One region of the Rhizobium acidisoli genome, then DNA from elsewhere that is predicted to be linked to it. Evidence: predicted binding sites of a transcription regulator. Region 1 holds the regulator's gene; the other holds the start of a gene.
The links. The regulator LexA, encoded in region 1, represses DNA repair genes until DNA is damaged. The targets are predictions, from matches to a motif close to TGTTCNNNNTGTGTTCNG.
Positions count from the first base shown of each region.

Region 1 (7,837 bases):
CTCGGTGGGTGATCAATCGTTCGAAGCCTGTCATAATCGAAGGCGTGCAAATTACAATGGCGCATTGCACACCTTCGATCTGCATGTCTGATCGTCGCTATAGCACGAACATGTCAGGCTTTTGACTGTCAGCCCTTGGCGACGGCATCGAAGGCCAGCAGCTTTTCCAGCAGCCGCGGCATGTCCTTGAGATAGACCATGTTCGGGCCGTCGGACGGTGCATTGTCCGGGTCCTGGTGGGTTTCGACGAAGACGCCGGCAATACCGGTCGCTACCGCTGCGCGCGCCAGCGTTTCCACGAATTCCCGCTGCCCCCCGGAGGAATCGCCCTGCCCGCCCGGCTGCGCCACGGAATGGGTCGCATCGAAAACGACGGGGGCGCCCATCGACGCCATGATTGGCAGCGAGCGCATGTCGGAAACCAACGTATTATAGCCGAAGGAGGCGCCGCGTTCGCAGAGCAGCACGTTCGGATTGCCGCTGGCGTTGAGCTTCTTCAGCACGTTCTTCATGTCCCAGGGGGCGAGGAACTGGCCCTTCTTGACATTGACGGCACGGCCGGTCTCGGCGGCGGCGATCAGGAGGTCGGTCTGACGGCAGAGGAAGGCCGGAATCTGCAGGACATCGACCACCTTTGCCACTTCGGCGCATTGCTCGGCGGTGTGAACGTCGGTGAGGACCGGAAAGCCGAATTCCTTCTTGAGATCGGCAAAGACCTGCATGCCCTTTTCAAGCCCGATGCCGCGCTCGGCCGACAGCGAGGTGCGGTTCGCCTTGTCGAACGAACTTTTGTAGACGAGGCCGATGCCGAGCTTGGCGCAGAGCTCTTTGAGCGTCCCGGCAACCATGAAAGCGTGGTCGCGGCTCTCCATCTGGCACGGGCCGGCAATCAGCGACAGGCGGCCGGTATTGGAGAAGGTGACCTGACCTGCGCCCTCGCCGATCCTGACTTCAGAATTCGTATCAGTGCTCATCGTGTTTCCTCGAAGGCGAAGAGCGTGCCCTGCCCGGGCGCCGGCTTCACCAGAATGCGATTGTTCTTGCGCGTGTAGGTCACTCCGTTAGCAGCCAAATGCGCTTCTGTCACGGCAAGATCGGCGACAGTGAAGAGGATAGCCCGGCCGCGCAGGCCGCGGTCGGCGGATGAGACGGCGATCTCAAAATAAGCCTCCAGCCCTTCCGGCGTCATCAGGCTGATTTTCGCGTTCGGCGCGGCGATATTGACGCCGAAACTGGTTTTTTCGACGGCCGACTGTGCAGCGGCAAGGCCGACGAAGGCTGCGAATGCGGCGGGTTCCGGCGCGCAAAGCGCAATCTCGGCAATGCCTGTTACGCCATTGGCATGCGTCTCCAGCGCGCCGCGGTCGGACGGCAGCGGATTGATGCGCTCGACGCTGAAGAGGAAGAAATCCGGCGCGCGCAGCTCAGCGGCAAAGGCCAGCTTGAAGCCGGCGATGGTCTCGGACCCATCAGGCATTTTCATCGGCCGGCTGAACTGCAGCATCTCGCCGGCGCTCGATCCGCTGCCGGCGTAGTTGCGATGATCGCGGCCGGCATCGCTGGTGGCAAACGCCACCGCCGAAAGCCCCTCCTCGCCGCAACGGAAGCGGAAGGCGCGGTTGCGGGCGGTGAAGACATTGCCGTGTCGCGCCGACGCCTCGCTCTCTTCGACGCTGGCGATACCAAGCGGCTCCAGATAGGTCTTGTCGGCAAAGAAGACGCAGGCATTCTCCGTTCCGAAGGGATGGCGGGCATCGGCGGCAACGGTGAAGCCGAGCTTGCCGAGCCGTTCGCGGGCCAGATCGATATTGACGACGGGCAGCACGACATGATCCAGCGGGTGCGGTTTGGCGGAACGCTCGTTCATCATATCCCTCCCTCAAACGACAAGAGATGTGCGACAGCCCCACCCCCAATGCAAGACATGTGTGCCAATCCGGCGAATGAAAATAAAAATCTCAACGAGTTGGCGGCAAGTTTTACGGAAATTTAGCACCTTGCGGAACACATATGGAACATATAGTGTCTGTTCTGGATTTGTTTCAATCAGGGGTCACACGCCGATGCTCACGCGCAAACAACAGGAGCTTCTCCTTTTCATTCATGAGCGCATGAAGGAATCCGGCGTTCCGCCATCTTTCGACGAGATGAAGGATGCCCTGGATCTGGCCTCGAAATCCGGCATTCATCGCCTGATTACGGCGCTCGAAGAACGCGGTTTCATTCGCCGCCTACCGAACCGCGCCAGGGCGCTCGAGGTCATCAAGCTTCCCGAAGCCTATAGCCCCAGCATCCAGCCCCGGCGCGGCTTTTCGCCAAGCGTCATCGAGGGCAGCCTTGGCAAGCCCCAGCCGGCTGCTGCCCCCGCGCCTGCAAAACCCGTCGCCGACAACGGCAACTCGGTCTCGGTGCCGGTCATGGGCCGAATCGCTGCCGGCGTTCCGATCTCGGCGATCCAGAACAACACCCATGACATCGTTGTTCCCGCCGACATGCTTGGCTCCGGTGAACATTATGCGCTGGAGGTCAAAGGCGATTCGATGATCGACGCCGGCATCTTCGATGGCGACACGGTGATCATCCGCAACGGCAGCACCGCAAGCCCCGGCGACATCGTCGTTGCGCTCGTCGATGACGAGGAAGCGACACTGAAGCGCTTCCGCCGCAAGGGCGCCTCGATCGCACTTGAAGCGGCCAACCCGGCTTACGAGACCCGGATCTTCGGGCCGGACCGCGTCAAGGTGCAGGGCAAACTCGTCGGCCTCATTCGCCGCTATCACTGACACCGGACAGACCAGATTCGACAAAACTGTTGCTGCGCCAGTCATAGGCGCGCTGGCGCATCCACGGCCGCGACAGCGTTTCGAATGCGGTTGCGACCTCCAGGCCGGCATCCGCGAAACGCAACTCGACGGAACCGGTCCTGCGCAGCGTCTCACCGGTGAAGAGCGTCGCGCCTGAGCGGCAGCTGTTGAAACGCAGACGGACCGGCGTCACGACGATATCGGCCGAATCGCAGGCCGGACCGAGATAAGCGGCATTGTCGATGATGGTTACCACACGGCCATTGCCAAGCCTCGATGTGCACCAGGCCTTCTTGACGCAGGAAAAGCGGTTTGTTTCTCCGCCCGCGGCAGCCGCCCGCATTGCTGTCCTTGCTTCATTCTGCTGCTCGCGGGAAAGCCTGACGCGGCGGTCTTCTCCCTCCGGTGGGATAGCGGGGCCATCCAGCATTCTCGGCGGGTGATGCGTCGGCAGGACCAACGCTCTTTGCCACTGGTCGAAGATGAAATCCGGCGGGTTTTCACGATTGGAAGCCATTGCCGCCGTATCGACGAGCGCGACCAGACCGCCGTCCTCCGAAATCACCAGATCCGGCGGCCGCGGAACCGGCAGAATCAGCACCAGGAGCGTCGAGACTGCGAGGATCATTGTGCCGGCATGGCGCAGCCGGGTGCGGAGCAGCGTCAGCAGCAGGAAGCCTGCGACGGCGACGGCGAAATACCAGGCGGGCAAGCGGCCGACGCCGATATCGCCGCCCCAACCTGACACCGTCTTGGCGACTACGATCACCAGATCGAGGCCGAAGCCGACCACCTTCCAGAGCGGAGCGTCCAGACCGAACGGCATGAGCAACATCGCCAGCAGCCCGGCCGGCATGACGATGAAGGAGATGATCGGCATCGTCGCGAGGTTTGCCGGCAGGCCGTAAGCGGTCAGGCGATGAAAATGCTCGATCGAAAACAGCGCCGTGGAGAAGCCGCCGATCAGCGAGGTCAGGAAGACGCCGCCGAAGAAACCGGCGACCGCAACGACCGGCCGGAAGACCGGCAACTTCAGCCAGGCGTTTTCGCGGATGCGCCGGTCTTTCCACAGCTGATAACCCGATACCAATGCCAATGTCGCGGCAAAGGACATCTGGAAGCTCGGACCCAGGACTTCGGAGGGCGAAATGGCAATGATGACAAGGGCCGAGAGAACGACATTGCGCAGGCTGATCGACGGCCGATCGAAGAAGACGGCGATCAGCATGATGGCCATCATGATAAAGGCGCGTTCAGCCGAGACCCCGAAGCCGGAGATCAGGTAGTAAGCGGTGACGGCGATGAGCGCGCCTGCTGCGGCGATCTTCTTGGTCGGATAAGCCTGGGCAACGCCCGGAAAGAGGCTGAGCAGCATCCGGAAGCCGACGAAGAAGATGCCGGCCGACAGCGCCATGTTGAGGCCGGAGATCGCAACAATATGAGCAAGACCGGACTGGCGCAGCGCTTCCGTCGTCGCATTCGAGATGGCGCGCCGCTCGTCGGTCACCAGTGCAGCGGCAAAAGCGCCGGTATCGCCGGGCAGGATCGACCGAATGCGGTCGCCGATGCGGCTGCGCAGTTGGTAAAGCCATTCGAGCATTGCTTCCGATGTCGATCTTGCCGGCTACGGGCCTGCCTGCAGATCGGCTTTCTCCGGCGCGCCATAGAAGAAGCCGTTTGCGCCGATGCCGTCGAAGTAGGCACTGAAGGAGAAATCGTTGAGCTCGGGCAGCGCTGGGCCCGCCGGCGGCGTCAGCCGCGCCCTGCCGGTGATGATGTCGCCGATCTCGAAAGGTGTATCGGCGCCGCGGACGATCGCGGTGATGCGTCCCGGCCACCGCTTCAGCTCCGGCTTCTCCGTCCCGGTGACGGAAAGGATGTAGCGCCAGCGCCCACGGCCATCACCTTCCCGCCGTTCGACACGGCCGGTCACCGTCGTCGTCACGGATGAATCGAGCATCACGGTCGAAGCCCGCCAGCTCTCGAATTGGGCCGAGAGCATGCCGCAGGCGAAAAGCGCCAGCGCCATGAAGCTGGCCCGCAACACCGGCCGGCTGGGGCCGGCGACGAGAACCACGACCGCCGGCGTCGCCAGGCAGAGCAGCGATGCGATGAGGGGAAAATCCGACGGCGCCAGAAACCAGAAGGCCGCCCCGGCGCCGAGGAAGACCGGCGAGAACAGCAGCAGTCGGCCATGGTCGGTCTCCTCGCCCAGCATGCGGATTCCGGCACGCAGCGATTGCGAGGCCGCGGCCGGCAGCCGGTGGCGCAACGGCGTCGCGGACTGCGTCCTTGCCGGCCGATTCACCACCGCGGGCGCGGAAAAACCCTGGGAATCGGCCAGGCCGGCGCCCGCTTCCGGCCGCAATTCGACTGTCGTCAATTCCTCCATGCCCCGCCCAACATCGCCCGCACCTGCGGCCAGAATGCAACCTTCAATCAAAACGAGCAAGAATAATCGATTGAAATATGAGGGAAAATCGCCACCGCCAAAAGAGCAGTCGAATCATTGGCTTCCGCTATGCGCGCGGCTCATCGCTGCAGTGCCTAAAAGGTGATACCGCAATGCACAAAATGCCGTCGCGGTAACTTGGCATTAGCTTCGCGATCATATAGCTATCGGTGAGGACGCTTAACCCCTATGGCGCTTTTATGGCGCCACCGCCATTTCGGAGGATCAGCATGACGGATCAAAGCGCTACAATAAAAATCGGTGACAAATCTGTCGACCTAGCCGTCAAGAGCGGCACGATCGGCCCGAGCGTCATCGATATCGGTGCCCTCTACAAGAACACGGCTTCCTTCACCTACGATCCGGGTTTCACCTCGACCGCATCCTGTGAATCGAAAATTACCTATATCGACGGCGACGAAGGTGTGCTGCTGCACCGCGGCTATCCGATCGAGCAGCTGGCCGAGCATGGCGACTTCCTCGAAGTCTGCTACCTGCTGCTCTACGGTGAACTGCCGACCACCGCACAGAAGAAGGATTTCGATTATCGCGTCACGCACCACACCATGGTGCACGAGCAGATGAGCCGCTTCTTCACCGGTTTCCGCCGCGATGCGCATCCGATGGCCGTCATGTGCGGCTGCGTCGGCGCGCTGTCGGCTTTCTATCACGACTCCACCGACATCACCGATCCGCACCAGCGCATGGTCGCCAGCCTGCGTATGATCGCCAAGATGCCGACGCTTGCCGCCATGGCTTACAAGTACCATATCGGCCAGCCCTTCGTTTATCCGAAGAACGATCTCGACTACGCCTCGAACTTCCTGCGCATGTGCTTTGCCGTGCCTTGCGAAGAATATGTGGTCAATCCGGTGCTTGCCCGGGCCATGGACCGCATCTTCATCCTGCATGCCGATCACGAGCAGAACGCCTCGACCTCGACCGTCCGTCTCGCCGGTTCGTCGGGCGCCAACCCGTTTGCCTGCATCGCAGCCGGCATCGCCTGCCTCTGGGGCCCCGCCCATGGCGGCGCCAACGAAGCAGCGCTCAACATGCTGCATGAGATCGGCTCCGTCGATCACATTCCGGAATATATCGCCCGCGCCAAGGACAAGAACGATCCGTTCCGCCTGATGGGCTTCGGTCACCGCGTCTACAAGAACTACGATCCGCGCGCCAAGATCATGCAGAAGACGACGCATGAAGTGCTCGGCGAGCTCGGCATCAAGGACGATCCGTTGCTCGAAGTGGCGATGGAGCTGGAGCGCATCGCGCTCACCGACGAATATTTCATCGAAAAGAAGCTCTATCCGAACATCGATTTCTATTCCGGCATCACGCTGAAGGCGCTGGGCTTCCCCACGACCATGTTCACCGTGCTGTTCGCGCTTGCCCGCACCGTCGGCTGGATCGCCCAGTGGAACGAGATGATCGAGGATCCGGAGCAGCGCATCGGCCGTCCGCGCCAGCTCTATATCGGCGAACCGAAGCGCGACTACATCCCGGTTTCGAAGCGCTGATCGCTTCGGCCAATATATCGGCTAGAGAAGAAGAAAACCCGGTCAGAGACGACCGGGTTTTTTCTTGTTCAGCACCTCGAGCAGGATTTCGGCGGCATGTTCGCCAGGCGGTTTTTCCGTCTGCATGCGCTGCCAGATGAGATCATAGCCTTCCTTCATCGCCTTGAGCTGGTAGGTGTCGGCCGACAGCCTTTCCATCCAGCGGGCGAGGCTTGCGCCGCGAACGACGTCGTTCAGATATTCCGGCACGAGAGCGTAATCGGCGATAAGGTTCGGCAGTGCGCCAGTCCAAGTCTTGATGCTTGACGTCAGCAGACGCATGATCCAGTCGACTTTGTAGGCGGAAACGACAGGAACATCGGCAAGCGCCAGTTCAAGAATGACGGTTCCGGATGCAGCCATCGCCGCATCGGCTTCAGCGAAGGCCTTCCATTTAGCTTCAGCGCCGACAACGATCTCCGGCTTGACCGCCCATCCCGCCGTCAGTTGGCGGACGAGCGCTTGCCTGTGCGTCACCGTCGGCAGAACAAAGCGCGTCGCCCCATTGCGGGCGACAAGTTCGCTTGCCGCCACCTCGAAATGCGGCAGAAGCTTCTGGATTTCGGAGGAGCGTGAGCCGGGCAGAAGCAGGATTGGGCCGTTGCCGGGCTGCCTGCCGGCGCGCCGGCGCCGGGTCTCCAAGAGCGCGAGGTCGGCGGTCAGGCGATGGCCGACATAGGTGGTCGCCGGTCCGCCAAGGCGCTGCATCGCCGCCGGCTCGAAAGGCAGGACGGCGAGCACATGATCGACATAGTCGAGCATGCGCGTGGCGCGATATTCCTTCCAGGCCCAGACGCTCGGACAGACGTAATTGACGACAGGCAGATCGGGCAGCGCGGTGCGGACGCGCTTTGCGACGCGATGGGTGAAATCTGGGCTGTCGATAATGAGGAGGATGTCAGGCCTTGCAGCGACGATGGCAGCGGTGGTCCGGCGGATCAGGCTATACAGTTTTGGAAGCCGGCTCAGCACCTGGGTAATGCCCATGATCGACAGCTCGGAGAAATCGAACAGGGATCGCA
Region 1 covers NZ_CP034998.1:1,624,305-1,632,141, reverse strand. The annotation lists gene kdsA (3-deoxy-8-phosphooctulonate synthase) at 129-974, opposite strand; gene CO657_RS08150 (VOC family protein) at 971-1,867, opposite strand; gene lexA (transcriptional repressor LexA) at 2,064-2,783, shown strand; partial or broken gene CO657_RS08140 (ComEC/Rec2 family competence protein) at 2,764-5,196, opposite strand; gene gltA (citrate synthase) at 5,487-6,776, shown strand; gene lpxB (lipid-A-disaccharide synthase) at 6,819-7,837, opposite strand, start outside.

Region 2 (7,837 bases), 1.2 Mb from region 1:
GCCATCAGGCGAGCCCGCACGACATCCTCGTCGGAGGCCACTTCGAGCAGTTGCCGGTCCAGCTGCAGCCGCCAGAGCAGGCGGTAAAGCAAGGAGAAGCGCGCCGGGTCGGAGTGGCAGAGAACCGTCTCGGCAAGCTCGATAAAGGCGGGCGGCACCGTCATCGGCTTGCGTGTCACCGGCGCCGGCGGCATGGCGTCGCGTTGAAAGGCAAGATCCGCCTCTGCGCTTCTTTCCCGCCAGTCGATCTCCTCAGGCAAAATGCCGGCGGCCGCGAAGGCGCGCGCGGCATCGCGCCATTCGGCAAGATCGCCCCGTCCCGCAAGCACGACCCGGCGCATCATAGCAGCGACAATTGTTCAGGTTTCGGCTCGAACATGGCGCGAAGGTCCGGGCGGTCGATCAGCCGGCGCGGCGACCAGCCTTCCGCCGAGATGAAGGACTGAACCTTCTTGATCGAGATGCCGAGCCGCGACAGATCGTCGAGCCGCAGCCGGCGAAAGCGTCGAGCCGAAACGATTGATTTGACCGTCTTCGTGCCGAGACCGGGAACGCGCAGTAGGCGTTCACGTTCGGCTTTGTTGATATCGACGGGAAATTCGGCCCGGTTCGCCAGCGCCCAGGCAAGCTTCGGGTCGAGGTTGAGGTCGAGCATGCCGCCGGTCTGGCTGGCAGTAATTTCGTCGATGCCGAACCCATAGAACCGATAGAGCCAGTCTGCCTGATAGAGCCGGTGTTCGCGCATCAGCGGCGGCTTGATCAGCGGCAGGTTTTTCGATGAATCCGGGATCGGGCTGAAGGCGGAATAATAGACACGCTTCAGGCCGTAGCTGCTGTAAAGCCGGCCGCTGGTCGCAAGGATCGTCGCATCATTCGCGCCGTCCGCACCGACGATCATCTGCGTGCTCTGGCCGGCCGGCACGAAGCGCTGACGCTTCTTCGTGCGCAGCGTCGGCTCGCCGGCGGCCTCGATCTTCAGCCTCAGATCGCCCATCGATCGGCGAATATTGGCGGGCTTCTTTTCCGGCGCAAAGCGGCTGATGCCGTTATCCGTCGGCAACTCGATATTGAGCGACAGCCTGTCGGCAAAAAGCCCCGCCTCTTCGATCAGCCGCGGCGATGCCTCCGGGATCGATTTCAGATGGATATAACCGCGAAAATTATGCGTCACGCGCAGTTCGCGGACGATGCGGACCATCTCTTCCATCGTGTAATCGGACGAGCGGATAATGCCCGAGGAAAGGAACAGGCCCTCGATATAATTGCGGCGGTAGAATTCCAGCGTCAGCCAGATCACTTCCTCGGGCGTGAAGCGCGCCCGTTCGACATTGCTCGACGAGCGATTGATGCAATAGGCGCAGTCGTAGATGCAGAAATTGGTCAGCAGTATTTTCAGAAGCGAAATGCATCGCCCATCCGGGGCATAGGCATGACAGATGCCGGACCCCTCGGTCGAGCCGAGCCCGCCGCTTGCCGCCGAATCGCGTTTCACCGTGCCGCTGGAAGCGCAGGAAGCATCATATTTGGCGGCATCGGAAAGGATGGCCAAGCGTTCTGTTAGCGATTTCTTCATTAGTATGTTCACTATATGTTCTTGCGGACAAAGTCAATCGCGGCGATCCTGCCTCAACCGCGTTTTTGGGCCTGATGACCCGGTATCGCGGTGGCTCGCTTTTCCGTTCATGCGAATTTTCTGGAAATCGGCCTTGGCGATCTGCTATAAGCACTTAACTAGGATTGTGGCACGGTTCCGAAGCTCCCCTTCGGGACCTGTTTTCTTTTGTGTTCGCGCCTACTGCGTGGATACAAGGAGTGAAGGACAGAAAAATGGTTGAAAAGGTACCAATGACACCGGGTGGTTTCGTCAAGCTGCAGGAAGAACTGCGCTGGCGTCAGCAGGAGGAGCGCCCTCGAATCATTGAGGCGATCGCCGAAGCCCGTGCCCATGGCGACCTTTCTGAAAACGCCGAATATCACGCCGCCAAGGAAGCCCAGAGTCACAATGAAGGCCGCATCAGCGAGCTGGAAGATTTGACGGCGCGCGCCGAGGTCATCGACCTGACGAAAATGTCCGGCGACAAGATCAAGTTCGGCGCCAAGGTGAAGCTCGTCGACGAAGATACCGAAGAAGAAAAGACCTACCAGATCGTCGGCGATCAGGAAGCCGACGTCAAAGCCGGCCGCATCTCCATCTCCTCGCCGATCGCCCGCGCGCTGATCGGCAAGGAAGTCGGCGATTCCATCGAGGTCAATGCGCCCGGTGGCTCCAAGGCCTACGAAATCCTCCAGGTTTCCTGGGGCTGATCGCCCGCCACAGACGAGACCCCTCCCTTGCCTGATTTGCGTGACGTCGAGATCATCGCGCCCAATTTCAAGCGCCGGCTCTCCGGCGTCACGTCGACCATCGTCCAGCTCATCCCCTGCCAGATCCGGCTCGGCATGAGGATCGCAACGCTCGGCCCCGGCCTGCCGGAAGGCTTGGCGAAGCTGAGATGGTCGCAGCTCCTTGGCCTCTGGCGCCCGCCGGCGCGCCGGCGGCGGCGTGTCTGGCACGCCCGCCGCAACAACGAGATGGCCGTCGGCATCCTGCTTCGCTATCTCCTGCGCATGCCGCTGAAGCTCCTCTTCACTTCGGCCGCGCAGCGCCGCCATACCGCCTATACGAAATGGCTGATCCGCCGCATGGACGCAGTGATCGCGACCAGTGACCGCTCCGGCTCGTTCCTCGAGGTGCCCCACACGGTCATCCAGCACGGCGTCGACCTTTCGCTGTTCCATCCGCCGGAAACGGCGGAAGACGGCATTGCCGCCACCGGCCTGCCCGGCCGCCATCTGGTCGGCTGTTTCGGCCGCGTGCGCCATCAGAAGGGCACCGATCTTTTCGTCCGGGCAATGATCGAACTCCTGCCGCAGCACCCGGAATGGACGGCGGTCGTCTCCGGCCGGGTGACGGCCGAGCACACCGCCTTCGCAGACAAGCTCAAAGCGGATGTCGCCGCCGCCGGCCTCAGCGACCGTATCCTCTTCCTCGGCGAAGTGCCCGATATCAAGGTGTGGTACCGCCGCCTGACGCTTTATGTCGCCCCCTCCCGCAACGAAGGTTTCGGCCTGACCCCGCTCGAGGCCATGGCGTCGCGAACGGCGGTGGTGGCATCCGACGCCGGCGCCTATGCCGAACTCATTGCCGAAGGTGAGACCGGCTCGGTGGTGGCTGCCGGCAACAGTGAAGCACTGACACAGGCGATCGCCCCCTATATCGCCGATCCCGCTTTGGCGATTGCCCATGGCGAGAATGCGCTGCGCCATGTCAGAGCGAATTTTGCGCTGGAGAAGGAAGCAAACGCGATCGGCGCAGTCTACGATCGCCTTCTCGGTGACAACCGCGGCTAAAACAGCCCGTTGAGCAGCAGTCATACTCGAGCTTGTCCCGCGGCTGTCCGGTTGATGCTGATTGAACGACCGGATTGATGGTCGACACTTTGGACCGGGATGATGCCTGACAGTTTTCATTCTGTCGTGTGTGCTGCTTCGGGCCTCATCGGCCTGGACGGACGCGGCGGAGCGAAGCGACGGAAGCGGCCGTCCGGGCCGATGAGGCCGAGGTCGCGGCTTGTCCCCTTCGCCCCGTTTACGGGGAGAAGGTGGCGGCAGCCGGATGAGGGGCGGCCCTCACCGATCTCCTAGGCCGTGATGTTGGGTAGACGTTGTGCCCCTGCTCGTGTCCCCAAGCAATGACATACTCCCGGTCAGCAGCGGCACAACGCCCAGGATGACGTCGAGTAGAGATCGAGTTTATAAACAAGCGAACGGCCCGTCAGATAACGGGCCGCTGCAAAGATTGCCAGCAATCGCTGATTATTCCGCAGGCTGCAGTCCGGCCGGAGCGCTCTCTTCTGCCTGGCCGCCCAGGGCTCTGGCGAGCTGCGCGGTATCCAGTTCGTTTTCCCAGCGTGCCACGACGATCGTCGCCACGGCATTGCCGACGAGGTTGGTCAGCGCCCGGCATTCCGACATGAAGCGGTCGATGCCGAGGATCAGCGCCATGCCGGCGACCGGCACGGACGGCACGACGGAGAGCGTGGCGGCAAGGGTGATGAAGCCGGCGCCGGTGATGCCGGCGGCACCCTTCGAGCTCAGCATCGCCACCAGGAGCAGCAGGATCTGGTCACCCCAGGAGAGGTTGATGCCGGTTGCCTGGGCGATGAACAGCGCTGCCAGCGTCATGTAGATGTTGGTGCCGTCGAGATTGAAGGAATAGCCTGTCGGGATGACGAGGCCGACGACCGAACGCTTGCAGCCGGCCTTTTCCATCTTGTTCATCAGGCCCGGAAGTGCGGCCTCCGACGACGAGGTGCCGAGAACCAGCAGCAGCTCTTCCTTGATGTAGCGCAGCAGCGCCAGGATCGAGAAGCCGTTATAGCGGGCGACGGCGCCGAGAACGACGAGAACGAAGAGCAGCGAGGTGAGGTAGAAAGTGCCGATCAGCATGGCGAGATTGGCGATCGATCCGATGCCGTACTTGCCGATGGTGAAGGCCATGGCGCCGAAAGCGCCGATCGGGGCAGCCTTCATCAGGATGGCGACGAGCTTGAAGACCGGAGCCGTCAGGGCGTTGAGGAAATTGACGACCTGCTCACCCTTTTCGCCGACCATGGCAAGCGCGATGCCGAAGAGCACCGAGAAGAACAGCACCTGCAGAATGTCGCCATCGGCAAAGGCACCGACGATCGTCGTCGGAATGATATTGGTGAGGAAGCCGACGATGCTCTGCTCATGCGCCTTCGAAGCGTAGGTGGCGACGGCGGTCGGATCGAGCGACGCCGGATCGATATTCATGCCGGCGCCGGGCTGGACGACGTTGGCAACGACCATGCCGATGACTAGCGCCAAGGTCGAGAAGGTCAGGAAGTACAGCATCGCCTTGCCGGCGACGCGGCCGACCTTCTTCAGGTCGCTCATGCCGGCAATGCCGGTCGCCACCGTCAGGAAGATCACCGGAGCGATGATCATCTTGACGAGCTTGATGAAGGCATCGCCGAGCGGCTTCAGCTGCGCGCCGAGCTCGGGATAGAAATGGCCGAGAAGGATACCCGCGGCGATGGCGGCGAGAACCTGAACGTAGAGATGGGAATAAAAGGGCTTCTTGCCCGTGCTGTCTGCGACTGCATCGAATGGTGCTGCGATCATGATGTCCTCCTTAAGGCTCGTCCGGAACGAACTCCGGCCTCCCGAGCCGTTCGCTTCAATCCAACAGCTCAGCCGTTGTTGCCATCTCCTTCGCAATCACCGTGCCAGTTTTGGCGTCCGCATCCAAAATATTGATTTTATTCAATAAAAATTTTTAAGGCCGCTGACAGCCCATTAAGAAATGCGGAAATCCGCACAAATCTATTTGCAACCAGTGCAGAAAAATGCACAAATCCGCCATGTCCCTGTCTCTGTCATCGCTGTGGCCTTCCCTGCCCCTGCGGCACCGCATCCGCCGGATGTGGTGGGCTTATGCGGTGATCGCGCTTGTTGCCGCCGCCCTCGGCCTGTGGGCAAGCGGCGAGATCGGCCGGCGCCATGCCGAGGCGGCTCTCGAAGAACAGGCCCGCACCGATGCCAGGCTGAATGCGGCATTGCTGCGCACGGTTCTCGAAAAATACCGGGCGCTACCCTTCGTGCTGTCGCAGGATACGGCACTCGCCGCAGCGCTTGCGGGAAACGATGCCGGCACCTTCGAGCGGCTCAGCCAGAAGCTGGAGATGCTGGCGGCGGGCACCAAGGCGGCGGTCATCTACGTCATCGACAAGGACGGCATGGCGGTTGCGGCCAGCAACTGGCGCGAACCGACGAGCTTTGTCGGCAACGACTATCGTTTTCGGGAATATTTTCAGGGTGCGGTCGCTGAAGGACAGGCCGAGCACTTCGCGCTCGGCACCGTCAGCAAGAAACCCGGCCTTTATATCTCCGAGCGGATATCAGGCAGCACCGGGCTGCTCGGGGTCGTCGTGGTTAAGGTCGAGTTCGACGACGTCGAGGCGGATTGGAGCGCCACGGACGCCCCCTCCTATGTGATCGACGACCGCGGTATCGTCCTCATCACCAGCATTCCCTCCTGGCGATTTATGACGATCGGGCGGATTGCCGACGACAAGTTGACGGCGATCCGCGAAAGCCTGCAATTCGGCGACGCGCCGCTGCAGCCGCTGCCGCTCGATACCGGGCGAAGTCTGGGCGAGAACCTCGACGTCGTCGAAATCGTCATGCCGGGCGGCGCCGGGAAAACCAGCTTTCTCGATGTCGGAATGCCGGTTCCCGCGACCGCCTGGCATTTGCAGCATCTCGTGGCGCTGGGTCCGTCCGTCGATGCCGGCATTCGCGAGGCCCGCATGCTGGCGCTGCTGACGCTCTTGCCGCTGTTGGCCGGCGCCGCCTTCCTGCTGCGCCGCCGCCAGGCTGTCACTCTCAGGATATTGAGCGAACAGCAGGCGCGGGAGGAACTGGAACGGCGTGTCGCCGAACGGACACAGGATCTCAGCCAGGCGCGGGATCGGCTGCAGGCCGAAATCGTCGGCCACAGGAGCACCGAGCAGAAATTGCAGGCGGTGCAGCAGGATCTGGTGCAGGCCAACCGGCTGGCAATCCTCGGCCAGGTGGCCGCCGGCGTCGCCCATGAGATCAACCAGCCGGTGGCCACCATCCGCGCCTATGCCGATAATGCCCGCACCTTTCTCGACCGCGGCCAGACGGCGCCGGCCGGTGAAAATCTCGAAAGCATCGCGGCGCTGACGGAACGCATCGGCTCGATCACCGAGGAGCTGAAGAGCTTTGCCCGCAAAGGCCGCGGCAGCGCTGAGCCGACAGGCTTGAAGGATGTGATCGAAGGGGCGGTGATGCTGTTGCGCAGCCGCTTTGCCGGCCGCATGGACACGCTCGACATCGACCTGCCGCCGCCCGACCTGCAGGTCATGGGCAACAGGATCCGCCTCGAACAGGTGCTGATCAACCTGCTTCAGAACGCGCTGGAAGCGGTGGCGCCGAAGGCCGACGAGGCGCGTGTCGAGGTCAGGACGTCAAGCGAAGGGGACATGGTGACGTTGACGGTCGCCGATAACGGCCCCGGCATTTCACCTGAAATCCGCAAGGGCTTGTTCACGCCGTTCAACACCTCGAAGGAAAGCGGCCTCGGCCTCGGGCTGGTCATCTCCAAGGACATCGTCGGCGATTACGGCGGGCGGATGGAGGTTGACAGCGACGGCGGCGGGACCCGGTTCGTCGTTCATCTGAGGAAGGCTTGAGATCATGGCCACACCGATGCCCGTTGCGCTGATCGACGACGACAAGGATTTGCGCCGCGCCACCGCCCAGACGCTCGAACTCGCCGGATTCTCGGTTTTCGCCTATGAGGGAGCGAAGGCCGCGCTTGCCGACCTTTCAGCCGACTTTGCCGGCCCCATCGTCACCGATATCCGCATGCCGGAGATCGACGGGCTGCAGTTGTTCGCCATGCTCAAGGGCATGGACGCCGACCTGCCGGTGATCCTGATGACCGGTCATGGCGATATTCCGATGGCGGTTCAGGCAATCCAGGACGGCGCCTATGATTTCATTGCCAAACCTTTTGCCGCCGACCGGCTCGTCCAGAGCGTGCGTCGCGCCAGCGAGAAGCGGCGGCTAATCCTGGAAAACCGCTTGCTGCGCAAAGCTGCCGAGGATGCGCAGGAGAATTCACCGTTGATCGGCCAGACGCCGGTCATGGAAAATTTGCGGAAGATTCTTCGCCATATCGCCGATACCGATGTCGACGTGCTCGTTGCCGGCGAAACCGGCAGCGGTAAGGAAGTCGTCGCCC
Region 2 covers NZ_CP034998.1:2,800,879-2,808,715, forward strand. The annotation lists gene CO657_RS13880 (UdgX family uracil-DNA binding protein) at 1-341, opposite strand, end outside; gene CO657_RS13885 (putative DNA modification/repair radical SAM protein) at 341-1,573, opposite strand; gene greA (transcription elongation factor GreA) at 1,828-2,304, shown strand; gene CO657_RS13895 (glycosyltransferase family 4 protein) at 2,332-3,390, shown strand; gene CO657_RS13900 (dicarboxylate/amino acid:cation symporter) at 3,856-5,187, opposite strand; gene CO657_RS13905 (sensor histidine kinase) at 5,412-7,283, shown strand; gene CO657_RS13910 (sigma-54-dependent transcriptional regulator) at 7,288-7,837, shown strand, end outside.
Region 2: the regulator LexA is predicted to act here: its motif matches at 1,579-1,596, upstream of CO657_RS13885 (putative DNA modification/repair radical SAM protein).